DNA from 4 places in the Zhongshania guokunii genome. Region 2 is predicted to be linked to each of the others. Evidence: predicted binding sites of a transcription regulator. Region 2 holds the regulator's gene; each other region holds the start of a gene.
What was found. The regulator sigma-54, encoded in region 2, starts transcription at its own class of promoters, with help from an activator protein. The targets are predictions, from matches to a motif close to TGGCACANNNNTTGCNNT.

Region 1 (4,551 bases), on a different contig from region 2:
GACCATGGCGGGTACAAAGCCCTGCGCAAAGTGGCCGAGCTTGTCGTAGTGATTGCGCTGCCAGTCGAATTGCTCGGCCAAATAGTCAAACAGCGGAACCTCGGCGTAGGTGTAGTGGCCGCCAATCATCAGAATCACACTGTGGGTGAGAATTAGGGTGTAGAGCAGAGGGGTTAAGGGAAAGTGTGTGCGGCTGGCCGCCATAATGGCTAGGGCGATTAGCGCCGGAATAACCTCTAGTACCCAAGTGAAATGATCTTTGGGATTGATGCCCGACCAGAGCAAGGTGGCAGCGAATATCCCCAGCCAGCACAGTGTCTTCATGCTTATTCCTTTCTTTGGGTTGCTAGCTTAAATATCTTGATCGCGCATCTGCTGCTCGCGGCGCTCAACATCTTTTTGGAGCTGCTGCTCCATCTGCTGCGCTGAGTTTAAACCCTGCTGCTGGGGAGCGCTTAATACGGTGGCTGGGGCCTTGTTGTCTGTTGCTTCACTGCAGCCACTTATTAATAGTGCGAGGCTAATAAAAAGCACTGCGGCGCCTGTTGACGCCGCGCTTGGGTAATTTACAGCAGGGTTTCGCACGGTGGTTCTCCGATTTTATCCGGCGTTATCGCCGATAAGATCGGCGATTTACAGCAGGCTAGCGAGAAAAGGGTCAAGCTTTGGATGTTGAGTTTGCACGTGTTGCACGCCGCGCGCCAAAATTTTATCGGCGTTTACCGGCCCCAAATTCTCACACAGTAGCACATAGTACTGGTTGAGCAGCTTCTGCAGAAGAGCTGGAGGCGCAGTGCCCAGTTCCAAGGGCTCGCGGTTGCCCAGCCAGCGCTGCAGCGCTTCTAGTATTGTTAAGGGTAATTGCCGTTGGCGCAGCGCGGCAAACAATTCGATTCTGAGCTTGTGTTGCTGGCTGTCGTCAACTTGACTCATCATGGCCAGCATTAGCTCGGCAAAGGCCTGACTGGCCGAGGCCGACTCCACATGCTTGGTGCTGGTGCTGGTGTTACTGCCGCCACGGGGGTCGGCCAGAAGCTCGGTGCTGTCCTGCCCCATGGCATGCAATAAACTGCGTAGAATAGTCGCGCGCTTATCTTTTAAGCCGGTGTTTTGGCAAATGTCGGCTACATAGCGTTGCAGGGCGAGGCTGGGTTGGTCGGCGTAGCGATTCTCCCAGTGGCTAACGGCTTTGAGTAGTGCGGCTTCATCCAAAAAGGGATTGAGTCCGGTGTATATAGCGCGACGCCGGTCGCTAAGGCTACGCTTAGTCATTAGCGTAAATCCATATTGGTGGCGCGGGCGGCAGTGTAGGCGATATTGCCGGAGTCGAATTCGGGGTAGCCAATTTCTGCGTGCTCGCTTAAATCCAGACCGCGTTGCTCGTGCTGTGCTGGCGCGCGCAGGCCCATCACTATGTCGATTGCGAAATACATAATGAGCGCGCTGCAGAATGTCCAAATAAAGCAGGCGGCAATACCAATTAGCTGCACGGTTATAAGGTGGCCGTCAAAGAGATTGCCGGTGTAGAACATACCTGCAGCGAGGGTTCCCCACGCGCCCGCAAAGCCGTGGGCTGAGACCGCACCCACCACATCATCTAAACGCATGCGCAGCATCAGCTGCGCGCCAAGGGTGCAGACCACACCACCAATGGCGCCGGTTAGCGCAGCGTACACCGGCAGCATGGTGGCGCAGCCCGCCGTAATGGCGACGAGGCCTGCAATACTGCCGTTCACTGTTTCAGTGAGTAAAATTGGCCGGCGCATGACGACCGCGAGTAGCATGCTAGCCGTGGCGCCAGCCGCCGCAGCGAGCTGAGTATTAAGGTTGATTAAACCAATATCAGTTGAGGCGGCGAGGGTGGAGCCGCCATTAAACCCGAACCAGCCAAACCACAGAATAAAGCCGCCGAGTGCTACAAAGGTTAAGTTGTGGCCGCGCAATTCGCGGGGCCGCCCCTGTTTGTCAAAGCGGCCTAGGCGTGGGCCTAATATAATGATGCCGGCTAGTGCCGTCCACGCGCCTACCGAATGAACCACGGTTGAACCCGCAAAATCGATAAAGCCTAATTTCGCCAGCCAGCCATCGGCATTCCACACCCAGCTACCAAATATTGGGTAGATCACCGCCGTGATAAACAGCGCGCCAACCAGATAGGCGTCAAAGCGGGTGCGTTCGGCCATGGCGCCGCTGGCGATGGTTACGGCGGTAGCGGCAAACATGGTTTGAAAGAGTAATACCCCGTAGGTGCTTGGGTCGCTGTCGTTAATAAGGAATAGGTCGGTGCCGATCAGGCCACTGGGGTTGCTGCCAAACATGAGGCCGTAACCCAGTGCCCAAAAAATCAAGGTGCCTAGGCACACATCCATATAGTTTTTCATCACCACGTTTAGGGCGTTTTTACTTCTAGACATACCGCATTCCAAAAGTGCGAAACCGGCCTGCATTAAAAACACCAGCGCACTGGCAGTGACTAGCCATATCATATCGGTGGCGGGATCGCCGTCGGCAGCAAAGGCAAAAGGGGAGAAAAACAGTATGCTTAATGCAAAGGTGTGGTGCATTTTTTTCATTTGAAACCTTATTTCATAAGGTGGCTGCACACATAATCGGCGCAGCCCTTAACTAGCGTTATTGCAACTGCTATGCCACATATTATTGGTTCGAGAAGTTGTTGCGGTCTGTGGAACTTTGGCGTTTTTGCCGTCAGTATTTGGCAAATAGAGGGATTTCAAGCATCGTTATGGTGCAAAAAATATATGTTGGCTTAGGTGTGGTGCGCGCTCACGCATGTTGGTGGTGCCATATCTTGAATAGGGTATTCCTATCATTGTCATGGATTTAATTTGTTATATATATTGATGACGAGAGCTTATTATTGATACGTGTTCACCTTCGACACGAATAAAAGCCCACTGGGGTTTGAATGGTATTTAGAGGCTCGCCAGCATGAAAAAGACAATCAGCTTTGCCATGATGCATTTTAGCGTCGCATTTTCGGTAGCCTACCTGCTCACTGGCAGCGCGGTAATTGGTGGCATGCTGGCTTTGGTCGAGCCAGCAGTGAATACCGTGGTGTTTTATTTTCATGAAAAGGCGTGGGCGCGTATAGAGAGTAGCCCTAGAGCGCTGCGCAACGATGCCGGAACCATGATGAGTTTTAGTAGTTAGGGCCGGTTTAGTTGATTGCGCTCTTTATCAAGGCAATGACCAGCATTACGCCAACCAGCGGTAATATCCAGCGGCTAATTTTAGCTTGTTGTTCGGGATTTGCCTTTGGCGCAAAGCGTTCTAATAGCGGAATGATCACAACTAAGCTTAGCGCGAGTATGGCCAGTAGGCTGAGTAAAGTCGTCATGTTGAGTAGCCTTTAGCGTTGAAGGTATGCGAAGTTTATTAGCGTGGACGAGTGTAACAGGACGGGCTTGGCTTGTTTGGAATGGTGGGCTAATTTGCGGCGTCAATGAAAGTCATGGGAGCTAGCGTCTACCCGCATAAGATGATCGTGGCTTTCAATACTAAAGGCCACTACATGAATCACCGGTGTGGCGTGACCGCTCGCGGCCTTTTGCACACAACCTTTTACAATCAGCACTTGGCCTTGCAATAAGGCCTTTTTATAGCGCTCCTGTACCATCGGCCACACAATAATATTGCTGTTGCCGGTTTCATCTTCCAAGGTTACAAACATCACCCCAGAGGCGCTGCCGGGTCGCTGTCGGCAACTGACTAAACCACCGATGCGAATAAAGCAGCCGTTATCAATATTTTTTAAATCCTCTGCGCGGGCGCAGTTTGCAAATAGCGTGTGGGCGCGCAGCAGAGCCAGCGGATGCCGTCGCAGGCTGAGACCCGTGTGGCGATAGTCGCTGAGTACCTCGTCGGTTTCGGCGGGGGCCTTAAGCTTGGTAGTCTCGCTTTGCGGCGAGGCTAGATTAGCCAAAGGGGTGGGGGCTTGCCAGGCACTGATTTCCCACAGGCTTTGATAGCGGTGTAAATTAAAACAGTGAAAGGCATCGGCCTGCACCAGTTGCTGCCAGTACTGCTTGGCGGTGCGCAGCCGCGTACAGAAGTCGTCAATGCTGTGAAAGAGCGCGTCTTGCCGCACTTGGCAAAGCTGGGTGGCGCTGCTCTTGGGCAAGCCTTTAACTAAACGTAAGCCGAGGCGCAGGGCGGGGGTGGCAGCGTCACCCTCAAGGCGATGATCCCAGTCGCTGTGATTAATACAAATAGGCCGCACCTCAATGCCGTGGCGACTGGCATCTTGTATGAGTTGCGATGGCGAGTAAAAGCCCATGGGCTGGCTGTTTAAGAGGCCGCAGTAAAACGCGGCGGGGTAGTGGCATTTAAGCCATGCCGAGGCGTAGGCGAGCAGGGCGAAGCTGGCGGAGTGAGATTCGGGAAAACCGTAGGCGCCAAAGCCCTTCATCTGGCTAAACAGTCGCTCGGCAAAGTCTTCGCTATAGCCGCGCTCGCGCATACCGTCGACTAGCTTGCTGCGAAACCCAGCTAAATCACCGTTTTTGCCCCAGCTTGCCATCGCCCGCCGCA
Region 2 (4,551 bases):
CGCCATAATACTTTTGCCGTCGACTGATTTGTCGCCAATGCGAATGGTAACCGCAGCGCTATAGGCGGCGGTGGTGGCGACAAGTTTGGCTGCTGCGCGGGCGTGCAGGCCCAATTTATTAATAATTATTAGTTTGGTTTCGACCATCGTAATCTCTAGTGCTGCAGCTCGCGGTGGCGAACTTGGAGGTCTGGGTAATTGTTGCGAAGCACCTCTGCGAGGGTTTCAACCATATATACTGAGCGATGTTGGCCACCGGTGCAACCAATGGCGATGGTGAAATAGCTGCGATTGCTGGCTTCAATTTTGGGTAGCCATGTCTGTATATATTGCAGAATATCAGCGTGCATTTGCTGAACATCTGCTTGCTTGCTAAGAAAATCTTGTACGGCGGAGTCTCTGCCGGTTAAGGCACGTAAACCTTCCTGCCAGTGGGGGTTGGGTAGCATGCGTAAATCGTAGACTAGGTCAGCGTCGAGGGGTAGTCCGCGCTTGAAACCGAAGGACTTCAGCTGCACCGTTAGGCGGCTGGCGTCGGTGCCAAGAATTCGGTCGCGTATGGTCGCGCGCAATTCGTGGACGGTCATGTCGCTGCTGTCGATTGCCAGCGATGCTTCTACCACAATTGGTTCGAGGAGGATCGACTCAAGTTTGATCGCGTCGGCCAGCGGCAGTGAATCGGTTGCTAAGGGGTGGCGGCGACGGGTTTCGCTGAAGCGCTTAATTAACTTGTCGTCACCAGCATCGAGAAACACTATTCGCAGTTGAGCGTGTTTTTTGACTTGTTCACAGAGCGATTTAAACTTTGCTAAGCCAACTGGAGAGTTGCGGGCGTCGATACAGACCGCAACTTTCTGGTGGGCATTCAGCGGGTTTTGCGCTAGTTCGCGCACTAGTTCAGGTAGTAGCGACACCGGTAAATTGTCGATGGCATAAAAGCCTTCATCCTCAAGTTGGTGAAGGGCGGTACTTTTTCCGGAGCCGGAGCGGCCGCTGAGGATGATCATTTCCATTAGGGTTTCAATGCACGTTCAAGTAGCGCTTGGTCGGAGTCGGCATTGCGCAGGTCGCGACGAAACTCTTCCTCGTTAAACGCTGTGGCCAGTGCGCCGAGAACCTTGAGGTGCTCATCGTGGGCTTCGGCAGGGACAATAAGGGCGAATACGAGATCCACGGGGGCGTCGTCGATGGCCTCAAAGTCGATGGGCTGCTCTAGCTTAAGGAGCATGCCGGTGATCGCTGAGCAGCGGTTGCTGCGGCAGTGGGGAATCGCCACGCCGTGGCCGATACCGGTACTACCCAGACGTTCTCTGGCGAGCAATTCATTGAATAATTCGTCGGCGTTAAATTCGTCATTATCGGCACTGATTTCAGTAGAGATGTATTCGAGAAGACGTTTTTTACTGGTAACGGACGCACCGCTATGGGTGCGTCCTAGTGTGAGAATGGAATTGAGTATCATGGTTTCTTGCAACAGAGAGAGTGAGTGGATCGAAAGGTCTCAGCGACCTAGCGATTTTTCTTTGTGTTTAATTAATTGCCGGTCGAGTTTGTCGGTTAGGCTGTCGATTGCCGCGTACATATCCTCCGATTCACAGGTGGCAAATAAATCGGCGCCGGCAACGTGAACGGTGGCCTCGGCTTTCTGGACCAATTTTTCCACAGACAGGGTGACGTCGGTATTGGTGATATTGTCAAAGTGTCGTTGAAGTTTGCCGAGTTTTGTATTGACGTAATCGCGAAGAGACGGGGTGACGTCAACGTGGTGACCACTAACAGTAATCTGCATATTTTACTCCTTCATCGCTGAATATAACTAGCGCCTCACGGCGCGTGTATGACGACAATGACCGTAACAGGGGCACTGCCACTATACTAGTCGTTTCCGCTCGTTTGAGGGCGGAATAACCAGTGATTCTCGATATTTTGCAATGGTGCGACGGGCAACTTGGATGCCTTGCTCGCCTAGTAAGTCAGTGATTTTGCTGTCGCTCAGCGGCTTGCGCGGGTTTTCAGCGGCAACCAGTTTTTTGATTAGAGCGCGAATCGCGGTAGAGGAGCATTCACCGCCAGTATCGGTGGACACATGGCTGGAAAAGAAGAATTTGAGCTCAAAAATTCCCCGCGGGGTGTGCATGTATTTTTGGGTGGTTACCCGTGAGATGGTGGATTCGTGCATGCCCACCGCCTCGGCAATATCGTGCAGGACGAGTGGCTTCATGGCCTCTTCGCCGTACTCAAAAAAGCCGCGCTGGTATTCGACAATTTTGGTGGCGACCTTCATTAAAGTCTCGTTGCGGCTGAGCAAGCTTTTAATGAACCAGCGCGCTTCTTGCAAATTGTCGCGAATATAGTCGTTGTCGCTGCTATTGCTGCTTTTCCGCGCCAGTGCCGCGTAGTGGGCATTAATCTGGATTTTGGGGGCAATGTCGGGATTTAATTCGACCAACCAGCGATCATCCTTCTTGCTTACAAACACATCGGGAACCACATACTCGGTTGAGTCGGCACCAATGCCGTCACCGGGAGTGGGGTTGAGTGATTGAACTAATTTAATCACTTCGCGAAGCTGTTCTTCTTTCAAGCGGCAGCGGCGCATAATCTGGTTATAGTCGCGATTTCCCAATTGCGCCATATATTGGCTTACAACAAGGCTAGCTTCTTCGACGTAGGCTGTGCCTGCGGGTAATTGCTTCAGCTGAATTAAGAGGCACTCTTGTAAGTCGCGGGCAGCGACCCCCGGAGGATCAAATTGTTGAATGAGGTGTAAAACCGCATTGAACTCTTCAATTTCAATGTCTTCATTGGCAAAGCCTTCAACTAATTCTTCGGCGCTAACGGTTAGTCGGCCTTTTTCATCGATGGCATCGATAATGGCTTCGGCAATAATGCGGTCAATTTCTGACAAGCGACTGAGGTTAAGCTGCCAGCGCAGGTGGTCTTGTAGGGAGTCGGAGCTGGAGTTCCGGTAATCGTTGTTGTAGTCGCTGTCTTCCGACGAGGAGCCTGAGCCCGTGCCGCTGCCGGTGGTTTGGTAAACGTCGTCCCACTGGCTGTCGACGGGCAGATCTTCAGGTATATCACTGCGCTCAGCCCAGTCGGCGTCGGCTTCTGGTTGTGGCGCTTCTGTCTCTTGATCGCTGGTTTTTTCGGCCTTTTTGGGTTCGGCGGAGGTCGGTTCGATATTGACCTCGATGTCTTCGCCCTCGTCGCTGATTTCAAGTAGTGGGTTTGAGTCTAGCGCCGATTGGATTTCTTGCTGAAGGTCGAGGGTGGATAATTGTAATAAGCGAATCGCTTGTTGCAGCTGAGGTGTCATGGTCAAGCTTTGACCGACTTTGAGCTGTAGCGATTGTTTCATAGGCAGTGGCTTCTACAACAGGACAGTGGCAACACGAACAAATGAGTTTGTTCTACCGGCAATGATTATGCCTCTCTCTCAGTGTAGTCGGGACAATCATTGCCTGCAATACCTGTGCCGGTTCATTTGTAAAAGACTGGTAGTCTTTGAATAAAAACGTCGTGTTGCGCAATGGCGGTGGCCGTGCACTGCGACAGCCAAGTTTAGAACCTTTGGCGTGGCCGCAAAGTTACTGTTAAAACCTGTCGGGTGGGCTTATAGCGTAAATTTATCGCCAAGGTAAATGTCGCGCACAATCTGGTTGTTGAGTACGGTGTTGGCGTCACCTTCGGCGACAATACGGCCTTCGCCAACGATATAGGCTTTGTCGCAAATGTCGAGGGTTTCACGAACATTGTGATCGGTGATTAGTACGCCTATACCTCGCGCCTGCAGATGTTTGACGATATTTTGGATATCGTTTACCGAGATAGGATCGACGCCGGCAAAGGGTTCGTCAAGCAGGATAAAGCTGGGTTCGGTCGCAAGTGCGCGTGCAATTTCAACTCGGCGGCGCTCGCCGCCTGAGAGTGACATGCCCATGGATTTGCGAATATGGGTGATATGAAATTCCTGGAGGAGGGCCTCGAGTTTTTCATTGCGCTGTTTGCGGTTGAGGTCGCTGCGGGTCTCTAGAATGGCCATGATGTTATCGGCGACGCTCAATTTACGAAATATTGACGCTTCCTGGGGTAAATAACCGACGCCGTGTTTGGCGCGGCCGTTAATTGATAAGCGGGTAAGGTCGCGGTCATCGAGCCGGATCGAGCCGCGGTCGGCATTCACAATGCCTACAATCATGTAAAAACAGGTGGTTTTGCCGGCGCCGTTGGGGCCGAGTAGGCCTACTATTTCACCGCTGCTAATGGTGAGCGACACATCCTTAATGATTTCGCGGCCCTTGTAGGCTTTGGCGAGATTACTGGCTTGCAGTACGGGCATAATTAACGCGACTCTTCGCTATTGGTGCTTTCCGCTGGTGGGCTATTAGCGGGCTTGTCGTCGGCAGCGGTTTCGCTGTCGGGGATGGCTTGGGGTTGTAAGGTCATTTTAACGCGATGTTCTTTTTCATCGGTGCCGCCGTCGGCAACTACCATTTGTTTGCGGCCGCTGTACACCACGCGATCACCGGAGATCTTTGAGCCCTGGTG
Region 3 (4,551 bases), on a different contig from region 2:
CTACTACGGCGCGAGTCAGGCCCTGCGTAAAGTGAATTTAAGCGCCGAGACGGGCAAAGTTACCTGTATCTTAGGTCGCAATGGGGTGGGTAAGTCTAGCTTGGCAAGGGCGATTACTGGCCGCCACCCAGTGCGCGGCGGCAGCATTACGCTAAATGGTTTGGATATTAGCAGTATGGCGCCCGCAGACCGCGCCCGCGCCGGCATTGCCTATGTGCCTCAGGGCCGAGAAATTTTTTCGCAGCTCACCGTGCAAGAAAATCTCTATACCGGCTATGCGCCACTTAAGCGCAGCCAGCGCCATATTAGCCCTGAAATTTTCGATTTATTTCCTGTGTTAAAAAGTATGCTCAAGCGTCGCGGTGGCGATTTGTCTGGCGGGCAGCAACAGCAGTTGGCCATTGCAAGGGCCTTGATTACCAAGCCGCGCCTACTGGTTTTGGATGAACCCACCGAGGGGATTCAGCCCTCTATTATTAAAGACATTCACAATGTTATTACCATTCTGCGTCAGCAGGGTGAGATGGCGATTGTCTTGGTAGAACAGTATTTTGATTTTGCCCGCGAGCTGGCCGATTACTACGCCGTAATGGATCGCGGCGAAGTGATATTGTCTGGCCGAGGCGATGAAATGGTCGAGGAAGATGTCCGGCGGCATATGACGGTGTGAAGGGCGCGTCTGGTGTCAGACGTCTGGCGACGTAGGAAAAGGCATTAACGTTGTTTACCTGCTTATCCAACCGTCGTCCTTGAACGAGGGCCCCTTTTGCGTATACCGTCTCCCGTCAAGCATTTAGCAAGTCTGGCTTAGACCTCAGGCTTCAGACGTGTAAGAATTGATTACTATTCACACAAAATGCCGCATTTTTATTGTATCCAAAGTCTATAATGGCGGCCTTTACCCCCTTAGGACAAGCTCATGAAATACCTTGCCTCACTGGCGTTAGCGTTGGTTCCGCTGACGAGCATGGCAACCGATTTAACAATTCCGGCTGGCCAAGCTTACCTTGTTGGTTTAGATCAGCAGGAGTTAATTCTCGATACTCTACGCATTGGTGACGACGCTCATATCAGTTTTGCCCCCGGAGTGGGTGGCTGGCGGGTGCATGCGCGGCAGGCATATATTGGTAAAAACGTGGTGGTCGACGGCCGAGCACAATCGGGCGCAAATGGTGCGGTTGGTATATCTGCGCCAGTTTGTGATGAATTTGTCGATGGTCAAGCAGGCGAGAGCGGTGAAGCGGGTGGCGATGGCGTGGAAATTCGCTTTCAGCTGGGCTTGGAAAGCCTCGGCAGCTTACAACTTCTTAGTGCGGGTGGCGACGGTGGCCAGGGTGGCGCGGGCGGTGACGGCGCCGATATGAAGAGTAAGTGCGGCGCTGAAGTAGCTGGTGAGGGCGGTAATGGTGGCGATGGCGGTGAGGGCGGTCGCGGTGGAGATATTACCTTCTTGTACCAAAACTTATCAAAAACCGAATCTGGCGACAGCATGGTGAGTCGCATAAGTATTAATGCCGACGGCGGCGCCGGTGGCGAGGGTGGCGATGCAGGCTCCGGTGGTGCAGGTTCTGGTGGGGCTTATGTAACCCAGAAAACCCTAGTGGGAAATCGTAAATGGGTGGCAGGTGCTCAGGGTGGTTTGGCTGGAAGCCCAGGTGTAACGGCGTCGGCTGGCAAGCCCGGGCGGATACTGGTTGATCAATTGATATTAGCAGCGCCTAAAGCGACGCATAGCCCCAGCGGCGATGCGAAGATCAAGGATCTGCAGTTACAGCTTGAGCGTTTGCGCAAACGCGTTGAGGCTTTAGAGGCGCGCTAATACTGTGCTTTAGTTATTTTTGGGAATTCATTCATCTAGGGTATTAGGGGCATTCAACTAACGTTGGGCGCCCCTTTTTTACTTTCTTCGCTGAGATATAGTGCGCTAGCACCGCAATGGTGCGCAAAGTTAGGTCTCATTGCTTGGCTTTTGCTCTTGGGCTTTGAATGCTTAGCCAAGTCATTGTTTTTAAATCGTTAAATAAATTATTTCCGGTTTTTTTACTTCATAAATAGCCATCATTCATCGCCTTGGTGCATTTATTTAACGCACTTTTTCCGGCGGCTTTCTATATATGCTCTATATTTGTGCGTAACTATTGGCTCAAGTCGGGGCAGCGAATGACACGGTATTCACGGTGTTTTATAAAACCGCTCTAATAATCTGTAAGTTGTTGATAGAAATGATAAAAATTCATGTTGGCATTGAAAGTGCTATAGCTAAGTCAGGATAGTGCTTGATCACTTTCTCTATACTAAACGCGGAGACTACAACATGAACAAAATGAAAACTTTACTGGCTGTTAGTGTTGCGGCAGCTTCAATGACCATGGTTGCTGCACCGGCTTCAGCAGAAGTATCTGCAAGTGTTGGTGTTGCTAGCACTTACTTATGGCGTGGTTATGACCTAGGTTCAGGCACTCCAGCGGTGTCTGGTGATTTGAGCTATAGCACCGGTGGTGCCTATATTGGCGCTTGGGCGTCTTCTGGTGATACGAGTGCAGGCACTGAGTATGACTTATACGCTGGTTACGGTATGGATGTCGGCGGCGGCGTAAGCTTCGATATTAGTGTTTGGAACTACAATTATCCTACTGGTGCTGGCTACCTTGGTACTGAACAAACTGATTTGTTTGAGCATTCAGACCTGATCCTTACTCTTGGTCTTGGCCCTATTAGTGTTTCTTACTATGAGCCAATTGCTGGCCCTTCTGGTTACACTAATTACAACTACTACACCATTGGCGGTAGCGCAGGTGCATTCTCCTTGACTATCGGTATGGAAGATATCAATGGTAATGACACAATGCACGCCGATATTGCCTACGCTTACAACGACAACCTGTCGTTCATTGTGAGCCAGCAGGATGGTGATGATGTGTTGGCTGTAGATACAGATCCAAAATTCATTGTTTCTTATAGCTTGCCAATTTCTATGTAATACCCCGACCGGCGACAGTTTGTTGCCGGTCATTTCTTTAACTAATCCTAGTGTGTGATCGACGCACATTAACAGGAGATTTCCGATGAAATTGATTACGGCTGTTATTAAGCCATTCAAACTTGATGATGTGCGTGAGGCGCTCTCTGACATCGGTGTACAGGGTATAACTGTTACCGAAGTTAAGGGTTTTGGTCGCCAAAAAGGTCACACCGAGTTATATCGTGGCGCTGAATATGTTGTTGATTTTCTGCCCAAGGTGAAGATTGAAGTTGCTGTTGCTGATGGATCAGTTGAGCCGACAATTGAAGCTATTACTAAATCAGCGAATACCGGCAAAATTGGTGACGGAAAGATTTTTGTCACTGCACTTGAGCAGGTTGTTCGTATCCGTACCGGTGAAACTGGCGAAGAAGCCATTTAATTTTTCGGTTGCGGTTGTTAGTTAAACAAATTTAATTAAAAGATTATCTCTTTCCCTTTGGAGGGCATGTGATGGAAGACATCATACAGGTCAAGTACGCCCTGGACACGTTCTACTTCCTCGTCTGTGGTGCGCTGGTTATGTGGATGGCAGCAGGTTTTGCCATGCTAGAAGCCGGTCTGGTTCGTTCAAAAAACACAACTGAAATTCTTACTAAAAATATCGCGCTGTATGCAATTGCCTGCACCATGTACTTACTGTGCGGCTACACGATTATGTACGGCGGTTCCGAAGGTGGAATCCTGCCAGACGCATGGTTTGGTAATGGGGTTTCTGACGCATCGGTAGAAGACGTTTTAGCTTCTAACGGCGATATTTACTACTCTGGCTCCTCAGATTTCTTCTTCCAAGTGGTGTTTGTGGCCACGGCAATGTCGATTGTTTCTGGCGCGGTAGCTGAGCGTATGAAACTGTGGACCTTCCTTGCTTTTGCAATAGTGATGACTGGCGTTATCTACCCATTGCAGGGCATGTGGAAATGGGGTGGCGGTTTCCTTGACGCTGCTGGCTTCTCTGACTTTGCGGGTTCTGGTGTGGTTCACATGTGTGGTGCTGCGGCAGCACTGGCTGGTGTATTGCTGCTGGGTGCACGTAAGGGCAAGTACGGCGCTGGTGGTCAAGTTAATGCGATCCCAGGTGCTAATCTGCCTTTGGCAACCCTCGGTACCTTCATCCTGTGGATGGGCTGGTTCGGCTTCAACGGCGGCTCTGAGTTGATGGTTTCTAACATCGACGAAGCGAACGCCACGGCACAAGTATTTGTTAACACCAACGCTGCTGCTTCTGGTGGTTTGATTGCAGCACTGTTAGTTGCTCGCATCCTGTTCGGTAAAGCGGATTTGACCATGGCATTGAACGGCGCCTTGGCTGGTCTGGTTGCTATTACTGCAGAACCACTGACACCTGGCCCAATGGCCGCAACCTTAATCGGTGCAGTTGGTGGTGTAATCGTTGTGTTCTCGATCTTGGCCTTGGACAAAATCAAAATCGACGATCCAGTTGGTGCGATCTCTGTACACGGTGTTGTTGGCTTCTGGGGTCTGATGGCAGTGCCATTAACTAACTCTGATGCTAGCTTCGGTGCCCA
Region 4 (4,551 bases), on a different contig from region 2:
AACGCCAATCTGGCCGCGCGAGGTTTCTTGGGGCGCATTTTCGTTTACTTCTAACTGTAAATCGCTAAGCGAGCCGGTAGAGAATCCGCCGTTACCCGTTGGTGGAAACACCTGCAGACGCTCCAGATTATTGTTTACCACGAAGCCTTCGCGGTCGACGCTAAAGGCGCCAGCGCGGGTGTATGTCACACCGCCAGAGCCCTTCATGGTGAAGAAGCCTTCACCACTCACCGCGAGATCGAGGTTGTTATCGGTAAAATCAACATTACCCTGGGAGAACTGCTGGGTGATGGTAGCAAGACGAGCACCAGCGCCAGGCGTGGTTTTGGTGACATCGTTATTGGCGGTGGCGTACACATCGGCAAAAGCAGCTCGCGAGCTTTTAAAACCGGTGGTGTTTACGTTGGCAATATTGTGCGCGGTCACATCCAAATGCGATTGCGCTGCGTTTAAACCACTGAGTGCGATACGAAAGCTCATAATGTAACTCCTACTGAGGGAATAGTTTTGTCATTCTCTGAATAGCGCAATCGCAACTCAGCTAATCTCTTTAATTTGTGACAGACTGACCGTACCCAGCCCTTGTACTTGCACCTGAGAACTACCACCGCCCACCGGCACACTGACACTAATGACCCCGCTGCGCATTTCCGTGGTCAGTGCCTCGACTTTGTTGCCGTTTAAATAGTTGGCGCGGATCTGATAATTGCCCGGCGGCATGCGCTCGCCATTTAAGCCAATACCATTCCATTCGAAAGCGCTGGTGCCGGCAGCCTGGGGCCCCATTGGCACCTTGCCAATAACCTCGCCACTGGGCGCCAAAATTTCGATATCTAAGGCCGTGGTGCTGGTGGGCAATTCAACCTGACCTCGCACACTACCGCTGCTAGGCAGCGCAGCAACGCTAGACTCCACGAGCACGTCTTTACCAATCAGCGAGGATGAATCGAGCAGCTGCGCCGAATACAGCGAACCCGTTAGCGCACTGAGGTTTTCGTTCATTTCACTGATGCCACTAACCGAGGTCAACTGGGCCATTTGGCTAATGAATTCGGTGTTGTCCGTGGGTTTGAAAGGATCCTGAGCTTTTAGCTGCTGCAGCATCAACTTCATAAAATCGTCTTGGTCCAGCGACGATGCATCTTTCTTCGTCTTACTGGTCGCGGTCTGCATTTGCAGTTGTTCTAGGGTGCGCACTTCCATTATTCAGACTCCTACTGCTGGCCAAGCTGCAGGGTGCGCAGCATCAAAGTTTTGGTGGTAGAAAAAACTTCAGCGTTATTTTGAAATGAGCGTGATGCCGACATCATATTGGCCATTTCTTCCATGGTGTTGACGTTCGAAGCGTACACATAGCCGTCGACATCAGCTTGAGGATGTCCGGGCTCGTAGCGTTTCATCACTGGCGCATTGCTCTCAACAACGCCAGTTACTGCCACCCCCGCCACTTCGCGCTGCTGGTCCATTACCGTAGAGAACACCGCCTGACGCGAGCGATAGGCCTCGGCCTCGCTACCCGCGACTGAGTCGGCGTTGGCCATATTGCTGGCCACGGTATTAAGACGCATCATTTGCGCATTCATTGCCGATGCGGCGATATCGAGTGGATTAGCCATGATCTATCGGCCTCCCTGAAGTATGGATTTAAGCCCGCTGAGGCGACTGCCCAAAAACGATAGCGTGGCCTGATAGCGCATGGCGTTGTCGGCAAACTCGGCTTGTTCGATATGGCCTTCAACCGTGTTGCCGTCTAGCGATGGCTGATAGGGCTGACGATATTTCAAAGACGCCGCTAAAGCGTCGGCACTGCCATCGGCGCGGCGCTGGTGGCCCGCGCTGGTCACTTTTAGCGCCAGGGTTGGTTGATCCCTAGCTGCCGCTGAATTTGATAAAGCAGTGCGAAAATCAATATCCTGCGCCTTGTAGCCAGGGGTATCGGCATTGGCAATATTGGCGGCCAAGACTTCGTTGCGCTTTTGCCGCAACAGCAGTGCTTGCTCGTGAACGCCTAAGGCTTTATCAAAATTAATCGCCATTTTCTTACCATTTCGCTAAAGTTATTCGGTTTGCAGCCGTTAATCGGTTCAAGGCAGGTTTTCTGCTTTTTGCCGCTTTTGCAATGGATCAAGGCAAAGGCCGTGCCATATAATTTAGTTGTTATTTTTCAATAACTTAAAATCATCAAATTGGGTCACTGCCAAAATAACGGCAAGTTTTTGCCGCTGATCGGCAAAAATCCGGCAAGTGCCATCCGCTTTATTTTTTATACCCCCCGCACGCCACTCAATAAGCAGCAGCCAATCTAGTCACTTATCTAGCAACCAAGACTGGCACAGGCATTGCAGTTATCGACTTACCGACAAATCTTTGACGCGAGCGAATGCAATGAGTGGATTAACAGCCATGGGCCAATACACAACCATGAAAACCACTGCCCCCTGCAAACTGCTATTGGGTATCGCCCTCTGCGTGTTCAGCGCAGCCAGTAGCGGCGCGCCTAGCGAAAGCCACAGCCGGATTGCCGCTACGGCCGAGAACTATATTGCCAGCCGTCATCCTTGGCAGCAGCTCAGCACCATCATCACCGCGCAAAAACTCGACCCCCGCACCAAGCTCAGCAGCTGCCCAGGCAAGCTCCAAGCGTTCTTATCAAGTGGTGCCAAGATCAAACGCAGAACAACTGTTGGCGTGCGCTGTACCGCCGGCGCCAAACCGTGGAAGATTTATTTACCGGTTACCGTAGAGGCCTACGCCAAAGTCATGGTTGCTCGGCACCCCATAGCACCGGGCACCACCATTAGCGCTGGCGACGTGAGCTGGGCAAAACGTGATATCACCAGCCTTGGCTACGGCTATTTACAGTCTTTGGGCGATAAGGGTGGCTATCAAAGCCGCCAGAGTATTGCCCAGGGCGCGGTGCTCACCCCGAATATGGTTAGCGCCAGTAGCATTGTGAATAAGGGGCAGCGCGTTCAACTAAATAGCAGCGATGGTCCCGTTAGCGTGAGCATGATGGGCATAGCCATGCAAGACGGCGCCCTAGGCAGCCGGATACTGGTCAAAAACCTCAATTCCGGCAAGCAGTTAGAGGGTGTTGTAACATCCGAAAACAGCGTCGCTCTCAATTGAGTGATCGGGACAAGTCCCCATGCGCTGCAACGTAAATTCGTGCTAAAGTTCTACCAGATAGTGCCGATACCACAGGCGAAAGCTATTTAAAGAGGATATAAAAATGGTTGACCGTATAGATGGCTCGTCACTGAGTCAGGCCCGCAAGCTAGATGGTGGGCGTACCGGTGCCAGCAAATCAGACAGCACTGTAGCCAGCCCTGCTGCTGCCGACACAGCAAAAGCGCCCCAAGTGGAAACCCCACTAGTGGAGCGCACCCGCGCCCAGGTAAATAGCAGCGACGGCATTGACCGCCAAAAGGTCGAGGCGATTAAAACTGCAATTCGCAATGGTGAATTCACCATCGACGCCAATAAAGTGGCAGCAGCGCTAGTTAATATGGAAGCCCTAACCGGCAGCTGATATGAGCAATGAACTGAGCGACGTACTGCATACCATTCACAGCGAGGCCCAGCGCTTAGAATCACTGCTGGGCGAAGAAGCCCTGATTTTAAAGTTAGCGCGGGAACCTGAGCAGCTGGAGGCGGTAGTTCAGCAGAAGATGGACTTGGTTCAGAATCTCGAGCTTTTAGAAGTGCGGCGCCGGCAGTTAGTCAGTGGCACTGCCGACACCGCGCTAGAAACGCTATGGCAAGAAGCTTTAAACACCCTCAGTCGCTGCCAAGCTTTAAACACCCAAGCTGGCGCCGACATTGCTAGCCAAGCGCGATACGGTAAGCGAGCATTAGAAATTTTGGGGGCCAGCAATAACGACACCCCTATTTATGGCGCCAGTGGCGAAACTCCCAGCACACTCGGTGGCCAACAGCTCGGCAAGGCCTGAGCTGCGTATTTCGAGAACTGTAGCCCTCCCCCCTAATTCACTTCTTCATATTCACAAAACACCGTCAAGTGACTTTTCCATGTAGAGGTGGTTGTCTAATACGCTGTTATAGCTTTTATTGCGTTTTACAATTTTAAAACCCATTTGCTGATATAGACGCAAGGCGCCAGCATTTAATTCCGCGACATCTAAACTCAAAACGGGATAACCGAGTTCGACTGCCCGCGCATCCATGAAATTAATGAGCTGCGCCGCGATGCCTGTGCCCCGCCACTGAGGATTGACCGCAATATGGCACAAGTAGTAACAGCCTTTACGTGGCGGCTTCACCAGACGCAGTTCAAACAATAAGCCCTTTGCAATACCCCGCAAGCCGTACTGAGTAAAAATCGCCTTGGCATTACCTATAAACGTACCGTCGTGGCTCGGTTTATCAAAGCCGCCAATCGTGGCGATCACCTGACCGTCTCGCTCGTACACAAAATGATGACGGTAACTGAACATGGTCGCCGATTTAGCAAACTCAGCGCCTAAAAACTCACGAACATCTGGACCGTGAGCGCGATTAAAAATATGCTCAAAGGCAACCGGCCCCGAC

Region 1: the regulator sigma-54 is predicted to act here: its motif matches at 2,634-2,651, upstream of AB4876_RS11740 (ammonium transporter).
Region 3: the regulator sigma-54 is predicted to act here: its motif matches at 2,240-2,257, upstream of AB4876_RS03090 (TorF family putative porin).
Region 4: the regulator sigma-54 is predicted to act here: its motif matches at 2,329-2,346, upstream of flgA (flagellar basal body P-ring formation chaperone FlgA).

The regions. Positions count from the first base shown of each region.
Region 1 covers NZ_JBFRYA010000009.1:106,582-111,132, forward strand. The annotation lists gene AB4876_RS11725 (DUF2238 domain-containing protein) at 1-324, opposite strand, end outside; gene AB4876_RS11730 (hypothetical protein) at 352-585, opposite strand; gene AB4876_RS11735 (hypothetical protein) at 634-1,272, opposite strand; gene AB4876_RS11740 (ammonium transporter) at 1,272-2,573, opposite strand; gene AB4876_RS11745 (DUF2061 domain-containing protein) at 2,950-3,171, shown strand; gene AB4876_RS11750 (hypothetical protein) at 3,179-3,358, opposite strand; gene AB4876_RS11755 (error-prone DNA polymerase) at 3,461-4,551, opposite strand, start outside.
Region 2 covers NZ_JBFRYA010000004.1:154,536-159,086, reverse strand. The annotation lists gene AB4876_RS06175 (HPr family phosphocarrier protein) at 1-147, opposite strand, end outside; gene rapZ (RNase adapter RapZ) at 156-1,013, opposite strand; gene AB4876_RS06165 (PTS sugar transporter subunit IIA) at 1,013-1,462, opposite strand; gene hpf (ribosome hibernation-promoting factor, HPF/YfiA family) at 1,502-1,789, opposite strand; gene AB4876_RS06155 (RNA polymerase factor sigma-54) at 1,871-3,361, opposite strand; gene lptB (LPS export ABC transporter ATP-binding protein) at 3,617-4,342, opposite strand; gene lptA (lipopolysaccharide transport periplasmic protein LptA) at 4,345-4,551, opposite strand, start outside.
Region 3 covers NZ_JBFRYA010000002.1:98,188-102,738, reverse strand. The annotation lists gene urtE (urea ABC transporter ATP-binding subunit UrtE) at 1-670, shown strand, start outside; gene AB4876_RS03095 (hypothetical protein) at 920-1,819, shown strand; gene AB4876_RS03090 (TorF family putative porin) at 2,315-2,980, shown strand; gene glnK (P-II family nitrogen regulator) at 3,066-3,404, shown strand; gene AB4876_RS03080 (ammonium transporter) at 3,476-4,551, shown strand, end outside.
Region 4 covers NZ_JBFRYA010000001.1:276,983-281,533, reverse strand. The annotation lists gene flgE (flagellar hook protein FlgE) at 1-480, opposite strand, end outside; gene AB4876_RS01280 (flagellar hook assembly protein FlgD) at 538-1,203, opposite strand; gene flgC (flagellar basal body rod protein FlgC) at 1,215-1,616, opposite strand; gene flgB (flagellar basal body rod protein FlgB) at 1,620-2,036, opposite strand; gene flgA (flagellar basal body P-ring formation chaperone FlgA) at 2,386-3,129, shown strand; gene flgM (flagellar biosynthesis anti-sigma factor FlgM) at 3,233-3,532, shown strand; gene AB4876_RS01255 (flagella synthesis protein FlgN) at 3,534-3,953, shown strand; gene AB4876_RS01250 (GNAT family N-acetyltransferase) at 4,005-4,551, opposite strand, start outside.